2 regions of the [Clostridium] saccharolyticum WM1 genome follow, and region 1 is predicted to be linked to the other one. Evidence: riboswitches for the same ligand, from Rfam matches in the RefSeq annotation. Region 1 holds a riboswitch; the other holds the start of a gene.

What was found. Region 1 has a riboswitch for glycine ahead of gcvT (glycine cleavage system aminomethyltransferase GcvT). Riboswitches for the same ligand answer to the same signal wherever they lie in the genome.
Region 2: linked by a shared signal. The riboswitch ahead of CLOSA_RS19970 (alanine/glycine:cation symporter family protein) and the one ahead of gcvT (glycine cleavage system aminomethyltransferase GcvT) in region 1 are both predicted to bind glycine.

The regions. Positions count from the first base shown of each region.
Region 1 is NC_014376.1:1,615,949-1,622,251, forward strand. It holds gene CLOSA_RS07705 (YeeE/YedE thiosulfate transporter family protein) at 224-910, shown strand; gene CLOSA_RS07710 (sulfurtransferase TusA family protein) at 938-1,165, shown strand; gene CLOSA_RS07715 (YeeE/YedE thiosulfate transporter family protein) at 1,189-1,743, shown strand; gene CLOSA_RS07720 (FAD-dependent oxidoreductase) at 1,861-3,081, shown strand; glycine riboswitch at 3,526-3,608, shown strand; gene gcvT (glycine cleavage system aminomethyltransferase GcvT) at 3,767-4,849, shown strand; gene gcvH (glycine cleavage system protein GcvH) at 4,950-5,333, shown strand; gene gcvPA (aminomethyl-transferring glycine dehydrogenase subunit GcvPA) at 5,347-6,303, shown strand, end outside.
Region 2 is NC_014376.1:4,316,150-4,322,452, reverse strand. It holds gene CLOSA_RS19985 (carbohydrate ABC transporter permease) at 1-330, shown strand, start outside; gene CLOSA_RS19980 (carbohydrate ABC transporter permease) at 343-1,218, shown strand; gene CLOSA_RS19975 (DUF5107 domain-containing protein) at 1,248-3,203, shown strand; gene CLOSA_RS19970 (alanine/glycine:cation symporter family protein) at 3,289-4,674, opposite strand; glycine riboswitch at 4,781-4,872, opposite strand; SAM riboswitch class I at 5,081-5,209, shown strand; gene metK (methionine adenosyltransferase) at 5,370-6,303, shown strand, end outside.

The DNA.
Region 1 (6,303 bases):
AAACCAGTTAATAGAGCTGTTAAAATCTTAACAGTTCTTTTTTTGTATTTTTATTATAGCAGATATCAATGGGTGTGGCTAGTGCGATAAAATAATGGGATATAAGTAAATCTTATGACATATCAGATTCTTGATTAACTGATTTTTAATAAGTGTGGTATAATTTAAATTGTGATTTTGTTATAATATTAACAAATACTATTTTAAAGAAAGGGGGATTTACGTGTCAGAGGTTAACACAAGCGTAAGTGGGGAAAGAGTGCGTAAGCCAAGAAAACCCAAGAAAAGCCAGATTCCATATGCAATTTTGGTTACGATCCTGATCATTGCTTTTGGTTTTTATTTGGCAGGAGGGAGCAATAAGCTGCCTGTTTATTGGGGATTCGGTATTGCATTCGGGTACATCCTGCAGCGTTCCAGGTTCTGCTTTACGGCGGCATTCCGCGACCCTTGTATCACCGGAAGCACATCCGTAACAAGGGCCGTATTGGTAGCGGTAGCAGTAGCCAGTGTAGGTTTCTGGGCAATCAAGTATGCCAGTGTCATGGCAAATGCGGAATCCAATTTCAGCATGACCGGCGTGGCGCCCATCGGTTTGCCCTTGGCTGTCGGTGCGGTTATGTTTGGTATCGGAATGGTCATTGCCGGTGGCTGTGCATCAGGAACCCTGATGCGCGTTGGAGAGGGCTTTGCCATGCAGATGCTGTCTTTGGTGTTCTTCATAGCAGGTTCTTTCTGGGGCGCACACGACATGAACTTCTGGAGTAAATTCAATGAAAATGCTCCGAAGATCTTTTTGCCGGACGTGTTTGGCTGGTTTGGCGCAATCGTTGTACAGGGATTGATTATTGTTCTGTTATACATAGCCGCCGTCAAATGGCAGGAAAAGAAAATGGGAAGTGCAGAATAAAATTTATTTTTAAAGGAGATATATCACATGGCTGAATTTACATTAGATTGTCTGGGAGAGGCGTGTCCGGTCCCGCTTATGAAAACGGAAAAGAAGATCAGTGAGTTATCGGTTGGAGACGTATTGATCGTATCCATTGATCATAGCTGTGCAATGAAAAATGTTCCTGAGTGGGCAAGAAAGCAGGGACATAACGTAGAAATCGAAGAAGTGGATGATGGAGAATGGGAAATTGTCATTGAAAAGACGAAGTAGATAACTTCTGTGAAAGCAGGTGAATGATTTTGAAACAATTTTTTATTAAGCTTGGTGATCATCCGATTTACAAGAAGCTGTTAAAAGAACCCTTGACCTATGTGGCAGGAGCCGTTTTACTGGCCGTCTTTCAAATCGCCCACTTTGCAGCCCTGGGAAGCGGCTGGGGTGTCACAAGCGCATTTGCCAACTGGGGCACCTGGAATTACAAAGCTCTTGGCGGTGATGCAAGCGGCTGGGTATACTATGCTTCTGAAAAAATGCAGAAGGAACTCAATACCAGCTTTCTGGCAGACGGGGGTTCCATCCGCAATCTAGGCATTGTATTGGGAGCCTTTGCGGCAACGTTATTTGCATCACAGTTTAAGGTCAAGAAGATCAAGTCGTTGCGGCAGGTCGTTGCGGCTGTTCTTGGCGGCTTGTTAATGGGTTATGGGGCAAGACTTGCCAATGGCTGTAATATAGGAGCGTTATTTACCGCAATTTCTGCTTTTTCCTTATCCGGTTGGGTATTTGGGGCATTTCTGCTGGTAGGTGCTTTTCTGGGAAGCAAATTATTAGCCAAATATTTTATGTGATTTGTAATCATGGGGCGATCATATCTGATTGCCCCTGTCATATAAATGCCCGGTTTTGGAAAAAAGAAAAACGGCTGTGAAAACTGAATAAAAGTATTCAGAAAGGAACAGGTTAAAATGACTAAAAAAACAGAATCATATGATGTGGTGATTATAGGAGGCGGAGCAGCCGGCTTAACTGCAGGAATCTATTGCGGCAGAGCCAAGCTAAAAACCTTAATCATAGAAAAAACCCTGGTAGGAGGGCTTGCCACTTATACCAATGAAATAGAGAACTATCCCGGCTTTCCGGATGGGGCTACAGGTCTTGGACTTATGGATTTATTTCATAAACAGGCCAAAAAATTTGGCGTAGAGTTTAAATTAACGGATGTAAAATCCGTATCCCTGGCAGGGGATATGAAGCAGGTAGAAACGTTCCGTACCATTTACCAGGCAAAGGCCGTGATTATCGGAAGCGGCGGAAAACCCCGTCTGACCGGTGCGAAAAATGAGGACTTATATCTTTATGATAAAGGGATCTCGTTCTGCGCCACCTGTGATGCTGCGGCAAATACAGGGAAAACGGTTATGGTGATCGGAAGCGGTGATGCAGCCATTGAAGAGGGGATATTTTTAACCAAATTTGCAGATAAGGTTATCGTATCTGTTATGCATGAGAATGGCAAAATGGACTGTAATGAGATTGCAAAGGCACAGGCTCTTTCCAATCCTAAAATGGAATTTCTCTGGAATACGGTTGTTGACCGCTTTGAGGGGGACGAAAGGCTGCACACGGTTGTGTTAAAGAATTTAAAGACAGAGGAAAAAATTCCTGTCTCCGTGGACAGTTGTTTCCTGTTTATCGGTTATCTGCCAAATACAGAATTATTCCGTGATATTCTGGACATGAACAGGGGAGGCTATCTCATAACCAATGAACGGATGGAAACAAATATACCTGGAGTATTTGCCGTAGGAGATGTACGGGACAAATACTTAAAACAGGTCGCAACGGCAGTGGGAGATGGAGCTGTTGCCGGCTACGGTGCAGAAAAATATGTATCGGAAAGTGAAATTTTTGAAAAGCAGATAATGAATGAAGGAAGACCCTCCCTCGTGTATCTTTATAATGCAATCGATCCCCAGGCAAGAGAGCTGCTGCCGGTTTTTAAAGAGTATGAACAGGAGCATGGTGACCTAAGGGTATCCTGCATTGATATTTATAAATCAGATGGAATTGCGAAACGCCTTGATGTTGAGAATACCCCCTGTATGGTGTGGATCAAAGAGAGCCGGATCATGGAAAAGTATTATGGTGAAATGACTCGTGACCGCATTCTTGACATTTGCAGGTAAGCAAGATGCAATGGATCTGCATATGATTCCTACGTCCTGGAGCCAGGCCTGGCCCGGGGCGTTTTTTCTAGTATTTTCCGGCGTGTATAGCTCCATACTTTTCAATAGACTCTAAAACGGTGCCGGAAGATTATATTGCAGCGGCAATGACATTTAATCCTTATCTTTAAATATATTATAAGAAGGCAGAACGTAAGAACGCATTGAAAGGAGAGCAGATGGACCGGACCATTTTCCGTTTTGGGAGTAAAAGCCTCCGGCATGGGGACCCAGGGAGTAAAGTATACATAGAAGCCATGACCAGACCAAAAGCAATCACCATTAATAAAACAGAATAAATGGAATCAGGGCTTACTTAGAATGAAAGCTTCCTGAATTGGTCTTTTGTGTAAAAAATCATTGACAGTGCAAAAGTACTCTGATAATATCAATAATAAATAACGGATGATGAATTTGAGAGAGAGCACAAATCTGTGCCGCCGAAGGGGAACGCAGAAACTCTCAGGCAAAAGGATCAGATTCGGACGTAACTCTGGAGAACATTTATGTACCGAAGAAGTCAATCTTTCAGGTAAAAGGACAGAGGCAGGCAGGAATATCCAATAGAGATATTTCTTTCTGCCTTTTTTTGTGCGGATAAACAGGTGACTTCCTATTATCATATAAATTCAAGGAGGATTAATACATGGAACGAAAAACACCGCTTTATGAAATGCATCGGAAGTATCATGGCAAAATGGTCCCTTTTGCCGGATATCTTCTTCCCATTCAGTATGAAGAGGGAATCATAAAGGAGCATATGGCAGTTAGAACTGGAGCAGGGCTGTTTGATGTTTCCCATATGGGAGAAATAATCTGTAAGGGAACTGATGCACTTGAGAATCTGCAGCGGATGCTGACCAATGATTTTACCGGTATGGCAGACGGCCAGGCAAGATACAGCCCTATGTGCAATGAAATGGGCGGGACAGTGGATGACCTGATTGTATATAAGAAAAAGGCTGAGGAGTATTTTATCGTCGTAAATGCTTCCAATAAAGAAAAGGATTACCGGTGGATGCTGGATCATAAATTTGGAGAAGTGGTGTTTGAAGATATTTCCGATGATATCACCCAGATTGCCCTGCAGGGTCCCAAATCCCAGGAAATACTGAGGAAGCTGACCGGGGACATTCCTGAAAAATATTATTATGGTAATTTCAATGGAAGGGTTGCCCAAATCCCGTGTATCGTATCCAGAACCGGTTATACAGGGGAGGACGGTTTTGAGCTTTATTTAGACAATACATATGCTGAGACCATGTGGGAAACGCTTATGGAGGCAGGGAAGGAATACGGACTGATCCCCTGCGGGCTGGGGGCCAGAGATACCTTAAGGCTGGAGGCGGGCATGCCTCTGTATGGACATGAAATGAACGATGAAATCAATCCGGTGGAAACCGGACTGGGATTTGCCGTGAAAATGAAGAAGGAGGATTTTATCGGCAAAAGCCATTTGCCGGATAAGGATTCCCTCTTAAGAAAGCGGGTAGGATTAAAGGTAACAGGACGCGGGATCATACGGGAACAGGAAGAGGTGCTTGTAAACGGAAAAAAGGCAGGCTTTACTACATCCGGAACCCACTGCCCCTATCTGGGGTATCCGGCTGCCATGGCCATTCTGGATAAGGAATATGCAATAGAAGGTACAAAAGTAACGGTAATCGTCCGGGGAAGGGACGTTGAGGCGGAAGTGGTACCTCTTCCATTCTATAAAAAATCAAAATAATCCCATGGGGAATCACCCTGTGGGTTTACCAGGACGCCCTGACAAGCCGGGCGGCCCTGCCCGGAAAACATGGGCAATAAAAGAAAAAGGAGAATAAAGCATGAAGGTATTGGAAAATCTGGTTTACACAAAATCACATGAATGGGTAAGGTTTGAAGATGAAACCACAGCTTTGGTGGGCCTTACGGATTACGCACAGCAGTCATTGGGAGGGCTTGTTTTCGTTAATCTGCCGGAAGAAGGAGATGAGACGACAGCCGGTGAAGTATTTGCTGATGTGGAATCCGTAAAAGCTGTTTCCGATGTGTATTGTCCGGTAACCGGAGTTGTATCAGAAATCAATGAGGAACTTCTGGATGCACCGGAAAAGATCAATGAGGCCCCGTATGAGGCTTGGTTTGCAAAGATCACCGATATTACGGATAAGGAAGAATTCTTAAGTCCTGAGGAGTACGGAGAATTTGTAAAAAAAGAAATGGAATAAAGGAGGTCTGCATATGGGTTCATTTATACCGGCAACCGACCAGGACAGAAAAGAAATGCTGTCTGCGATCGGAATCAACAGCATCGAAGACCTTTTCGGGCAGCTTCCAAAGGAAGTGATGTTACAGGATGGATTGAATCTCCCCCGGGGGATGTCTGAAATGGAAGTAAGCAAAAAAATGGAAGGCATTGCGGCAAAGAACACGGAGTTTCCGGTAATATTCAGGGGAGCGGGTGCGTACAGGCACTATATCCCTTCCATAGTGAAAAGTGTGTTGTCTAAGGAAACGTTATACACGGCTTATACCCCGTACCAGGCGGAAATCAGCCAGGGGATCTTACGATCCATATTTGAATACCAGACAATGATCTGCGAGATTACGGGAATGGATACGGCCAATGCCTCCGTGTATGACGGAGGGTCAGCGGCAGCAGAAGCGGTAGCGATGTGCAGGGACAGAAAGAAAAACAAGGCCTTTGTTTCTGCGGCAGTTCATCCCCATGTCATGGAGACCATAAAGACTTATTGTTTTGGAAATGGGATGGAACTTAGGGTGATTCCTGAAAAGGACGGTATCACGGATCTGGATTTTCTAAAGGAACATCTGGATGATCAGGCAGCATGTATCTATATTCAGAATCCCAATTATTACGGCAGTCTGGAACCGGCCGGGGAAATCGGAACCATAGCAAAGGAAGCCGGTGCACGCTATATCATGGGCGTAAATCCAATTTCCCTGGGAATCATAAAGACGCCGGGAGAATATGGTGCAGATGTTGCAGTAGGAGAGGGGCAGCCTCTGGGACTGCCTCTGGCATTCGGCGGTCCATATATTGGTTTCATGGCCTGCACGAAAGAACTGACCAGAAAGCTGCCCGGAAGAATTGTGGGAGAAACCGTTGATTCCAACGGAAAGACAGGATATGTCCTGACTCTCCAGGCGCGGGAACAGCATATAAGAAGAGAAAAA
Region 2 (6,303 bases), 2.0 Mb from region 1:
GCCACTCTGGATGGGGCAAATAAAATAAACCAGTTCCGATACATTACCTTTCCTCTGTTAAAAGGGGTGTTTAAAACCAATATCACCATGTGGAGTGTCACCTCTGTGGGCTTTTTTGTCTGGTCCCAGTTGTTTTCAACGGTTACAGCGGATACCCAGACCATTACTCCCATGGTTTATATGTACATGATGATCTTTGGAGCGGGCAACAGCATGACAGAACGAAATGCAGGCCTGGGAGCGTCAATCGGCGTTCTGTTAAGCATCTGTGTTGTGGCAGTCTTTCTCATTTGCAATAAACTGATAAAAGATGATGATCTGGAATTCTAAGGAGGAGAATCTATGGCTAAAAAAAGAACGCTTATGGAGCCATTTAACTGGAAAAGAGAGCTTAAGCTATTTCCAGGATATCTGCTCCTGACTATTTGGATATTATTTACGGTTGTACTGCTGGGCTGGGTGGTGGCCGCCAGCTTTTCCACCACAAAGGCCATTTTTTCAGGCCATGTCTTGTCCCAGGGAATCCATTTTGAGAATTATGTAAAGGCATGGACCAATTCCAATGTTTCCTCCATCTTCTTTAACTCCCTGATGTATTCCGTTGTTTCCTGTACCCTTCTGGTCCTGATCTGCGCGCCGGCTGCCTACGTGCTGTCCCGGTTTCACTTTGCAGGCAATAAGATGATCCAGACCAGTCTTGTATCGGCGATGGGAGTGCCTGTGGTCATGATTGTTCTTCCTCTGTTCAGCCTTATCGCCGGAATGAACGTGCTGAACAACTATGTTGCAAATAAAGGGGTACTGATTTTCCTTTATGTGGGGATTAATGTTCCTTATACGACTATTTTTCTCCTCACTTTCTTTGCTAATATTTCCAGGGCTTACGAGGAAGCAGCTGCTATCGACGGCTGTCCTCCCATGAGGGCATTCTGGCTGATCATGTTTCCCATGGCCCAGTCAGGGATCATAACCGTAACTATTTTTAATTTTATAAATATCTGGAACGAGTATTTCATCTCCCTGATCTTTGCCAATTCCGACAGGGTGCGTCCGGTTGCAGTGGGACTGTATTCCATGATTAATTCCATGAAATATACAGGAGACTGGTCAGGCATGTTTGCATCCGTTATCATTGTATTTCTGCCTACCTTTATCCTTTATATCTTTTTGTCGGAAAAGATCATTGCCGGTATTACCGGGGGCGGAGTCAAGGGATAACGTTCATTAAGAGCCAGAGGAGGAGCGGAATGGAACCGCAATTAACATTTTCTGAAATCAGTATGGAGGTCAGCGATTTAGGACCGGATTCCGCATTGCCGGATATTTTGGGAGAACTCAACATACAGAATAAAGTGAAATCAATTCTCAATGAATATGAAGAAATCTATGAAGGCTATGGCCAGCTTCAAAGTGTTTATCCATACCGCCTGCAAAATACGTATAACCGCAAACTGAAACCGGAGAAGGTTCCTGTTGCCGTCCTGGAAAATGAATATTTAAAGGCGACCTTTCTTCCAACCTATGGCGGAAGGCTCTGGAGTTTCATTGATAAGCAGACCGGAACAAACTTATTATATACCAATGATGTCATCCGTCCAAGCAATCTTGCGCTGCGAAATGCATGGTTCAGCGGAGGAGTGGAATGGAATATCGGAATGATCGGCCATCATCCTTTCACTATGTCCCAGGTATTTACCGCGGAACTGAGCCTGGAGGATGGGACCACACCTGTGTTACGGTTCTATGAGTTTGAAAGAATCCGAAAGACAGCATATCAGATTGATTTCTGGCTGGAGAAAGAGAGCAGGTACCTAAACTGCAGAATGCGCATTCATAACCAGAATGAACAGGTTGTTCCCATGTACTGGTGGAGCAATATGGCAGTTCCGGAGTATCCGGGCGGGAGAGTGATTGTCCCTGCTCAGGAGGCTTATACAAATACAAACGGCATCATTGAGAAGGTATCCATACCTTATGTCCGGGAAACCGATGTGACAGCCTATGGGAACATCGAGACTCAGGTAGATTATTTCTTTGATATTCCGGAGAAAGAGTTAAAATTCATTGCAAATGTAAATCAAGAGGGCTATGGACTGGTCCAGATGTCCACAAACCGCCTTCGAGGACGCAAGCTTTTCTGCTGGGGGAAGAATGAGGGGTCTGACCGGTGGCAGGAGTTCCTGACAAAAGAGGCAGGAAGATACGTAGAGATTCAGGCCGGCCTTGGCAAAACCCAATATGGATGTATTCCTATGGCTCCCAATACTGCCTGGGAATGGATTGAGCAGTATGGTCCGGTACGGATATCAAAGGATACTCTGCAGGATTTCTCATCAGCACAGAAAGCGGTTGGTTCTTATATAAGGGAGCTGGCTGAATTTAATACTTTGGAAGAGAAACTTATAAAAACCCGTCAACTGGCAAAAACAGAAGGAACCGTTATCTATAGAGGAAGCGGATATGGTAGACTGGAAAACCGGCTGCGGGAAGAGCGCCATCTTCCTCCTCTTGCTCCCCAACTGGATTTCAGCAGTCCTGATACCAGGCAAAAAGAATGGGAAGACTTTTTACAGTGGGGAAAGCTTTCTTCTCCCGATCCGATGCAGGTACCAGAAGATTATATTCTGGATGATTATCTTTACCAAAGATTAAGTGATTATGTTAGGGAACAAGATTCCCATAATTGGTATGCCTGGCTGCATCTTGGCTTTCATGCCTATTATTCCAGGGATTTTTCAAAAGCAAAGAAAAATTTCCTGAATTCAGATAACTGTTCTGAAAATCCATGGGCCAAACTGGGGTTAGCTGCGGTTTACAGGTTAGAGGAGGATAGGCAGAATGCCGTGTCTTTTGCATTAGAAGGCATGAAACTATGCCGTAACAGCCTGTCTTATGCAAAAGATGTATTTAAACTATTAAATAATTGTGGCGCATACGGTGAGATGAAAGAGTTATACTTGGGTCTTCCGGATCCCATTGTGCGGGAAGGCAGAATAAGGTTATACTATATCATTGCTTTAAAGGAGCTTGAAGAATTTGATCAAGCGTATGAGCTGTTAATGGAGAATGGCGGTCTGATCGTAGAGGATATTCGGGAGGGGGAGGATTCAATAGGAACTTTGTGGCAGGAGATTTACCGGCAACTCTACCCGGAGGGCCAGGAAAAATTACCTCATGTATTTTGCTTTAAATCTTTTAGCTAAATAAATAAAAAGTGCCTCAAAAAATAATGTCCGGCAATACCTGCTTCGTCGCGGTTGCTTTGATATTATTTTTTGAGGCATTTTTTTACTTATCAATAACCGGAATGGGTGTCTCATCCCTTTCATCCAGGTGACTTAGATAATACCTGGTATCCTTGGCTACCACACCTGACAGAAGCAGCACAGCCACCAGGTTGGGGATTGCCATCAGAGCGTTGAGAATGTCTGAAATCGTCCATACCAGATCCAGGGACAGCACAGGGCCTACAACGACGATTGCAACGAAGATGATCTTATAGGGCAGCATACCCTTGACGCCGAATAAGTACTCACAGCACCGTTCCCCGTAATAAGACCAGCCAAGAATGGTGGAATAGGCAAAGGTAATGATGCCGATTACCAAAATCCCCGGCCCAAGGACTGGGATCTGGCTGAAAGCGGCAGTGGTCATCTGACCGCCGTTTTGGATCATATCCATATTGATATCAGGGTTTTTCATTACAGTCGTGACCAGAACCAGACCGGTCATAAGACAGACCACAACCGTATCCCAGAAGGTGCCGGTTGAGGACACCAGGGCCTGGCGCACCGGATTTCGTGTCTGTGCAGCCGATGCCACCAAAGGTGCAGAACCCATACCTGACTCATTGGAAAACAGTCCCCGGGCGATTCCATACTGCATGGCCAGCATGATGCCGCGGCCCACCAGCCCCCCTGCTACCGCACCGGGCTGGAAGGCCAGGGTAATAATTGCCTTTAAGGCAGGAAGGATGAAGTCAGCGTTTATAACAAGAATGATCAGACAGCCGGTCACATAGAAAAACGCCATAAAGGGTACAAGCTTTTCGCACACGGTTGCTATGGACTTGATCCCTCCGATAATGACAACCGCGGTGATCACCCCGAAGACAAGGCCTATTGCAATGCGGGGAATGGGCAGGGGAACGTTGTTTTCAATGATTTCAGCAATGGCGTTGATCTGTGTGCCGCTTCCAATTCCAAAGGAAGCAAACAAAGCAAACAAGGCAAAGAGAATGCCCAGCCACTTCAGACCCAGTGCCCGCTCCAGTACATACATGGCACCGCCCTGCATACGGCCATCCCTTGTCTGCACCCGGTATTTGACTGCAATCAGGGATTCCGCATATTTGGTAGCAATGCCGAATACGCCGGTCAGCCAGCACCAGAGAACTGCCCCGGGGCCGCCTAAAAATACCGCCGTACCGACACCTACTATATTGCCTGTGCCGATGGTGGAGGCAAGCGCAGTAGTCAGGGCCTGAAACTGGCTGACCTCACCTGGTGAATCTGGATCTTTTGTTACAGACAGCTTGATGGCTGTAAAGGTTTTGCGCTGAACAAAGCCTGTGCGCACGGTCATGAACAGGTGGGTGCCAAAAAGCAGTACGATCATGGGCATCCCCCATATTGCCGAGTCCAGTTTGTTAAAAAATTCAACAATTACCTGCATTGATTTTCTACTTCCCTTCCTTCATAATTTTTTGAAAAAAAAGAGTGGGATAGACTCCCACTCACAAAAAAACAGAGATTATGCGATATTCTCCCCCAAAAAGGGAAAAACCGCCTCTGTCCTTTTGCCTGAGAGTTTCGCGCCGAAACGCTTGCCCCTTCGGCCCCTGCATATGCAGATGTCTCCAGAGTGCCATCCGCCCACGGTCTGTGCTGTGCCCATTCCATGGATTTCATATGGCGATCATTTAAAGAATAGCGTCATTATACAATAGTGGCCCGGTTTTTGCAAGAAATTTATTCATCACTGGGATGTAATAGAATTTTCTTGACAGCTGATTTCAAATACGTTAAAATAGATATGCGTTAAACTTACAATTGAATAACAAATGAAAAGTACGTAATATCCCTTATTCAGAGTGATGGAGATACAAAGGATCTGTGAAGTCACGGCAACCCCGACCGGAAATGATGGCGTTTCGCCAGAAGGAGCGGCTGGAAGGTGCCAACCTGAGCGAGAAATCGAGCAATAAGAGGATTTGATACATTGTTGAATCAAGTCCGCGTTGCTGCGGACTTTTCTTTTTGTTATTCCCCCATGTGATATCAAGGAGGAACGCCCTGCAGGCATACCTGTTTTCCGGTAAAACGATGGGCTTTGCCTAATGAGCGTAGCAAGAAGGAGGAAATGACAACATGGAAAAATTATTGTTTACATCCGAGTCCGTTACAGAAGGACATCCGGATAAAATGTGCGACCAGATCTCTGATGCGATTCTGGACGAGATGTTAAAGCAGGATCCCATGAGCCGTGTGGCCTGTGAAACCTGCTGTACGACAGGTCTTGTTATGGTCATGGGAGAAATCACCACCCATGCATACGTAGACATACAGAAGGTGGTACGGGAGACCGTAAGGGAAATTGGTTATGACCGGGCAAAGTACGGGTTTGACTGTGATACCTGCGGCGTTGTGGTAGCCCTGGACGAGCAGTCTGCGGACATTGCCTTAGGCGTTGACCGTGCACTGGAAGCAAAGGAACACAAAATGTCTGAGGAAGAGATCGATGCCATCGGAGCCGGAGACCAGGGAATGATGTTTGGCTTTGCCAGCAACGAGACCGAGGAACTTATGCCATACCCCATCGCTCTTGCCCACAAACTGGCTCTTAAGCTTACAAAGGTCCGCAAGGAGGGAACACTGACCTATCTCCGTCCTGACGGAAAGACCCAGGTAACCGTGGAATACGATGAAAACGGCAAACCTCTCCGCCTGGATGCAGTGGTTTTATCCACTCAGCATGATGAGAACGTGAGCCAGGAGCAGATCCATGCAGACATTAAAAAATATGTATTTGATGAAGTCCTGCCAGGAGAGCTGGTAGATGAGAATACCAGATTCTATATTAATCCTACCGGACGCTTTGTCATCGGCGGACCTCACGGAGACAGCGGTCTGACCGGCCGTAAGATCATCGTTGATACCTATGGCGGCTATGCCCGTCATGGCGGCGGTGCATTTTCCGGCAAGGACTGTACTAAGGTGGACCGTTCCGCTGCTTATGCTGCCCGTTACGTGGCAAAGAACATAGTGGCAGCAGGTCTTGCCGACAAATGTGAGATCCAGCTTT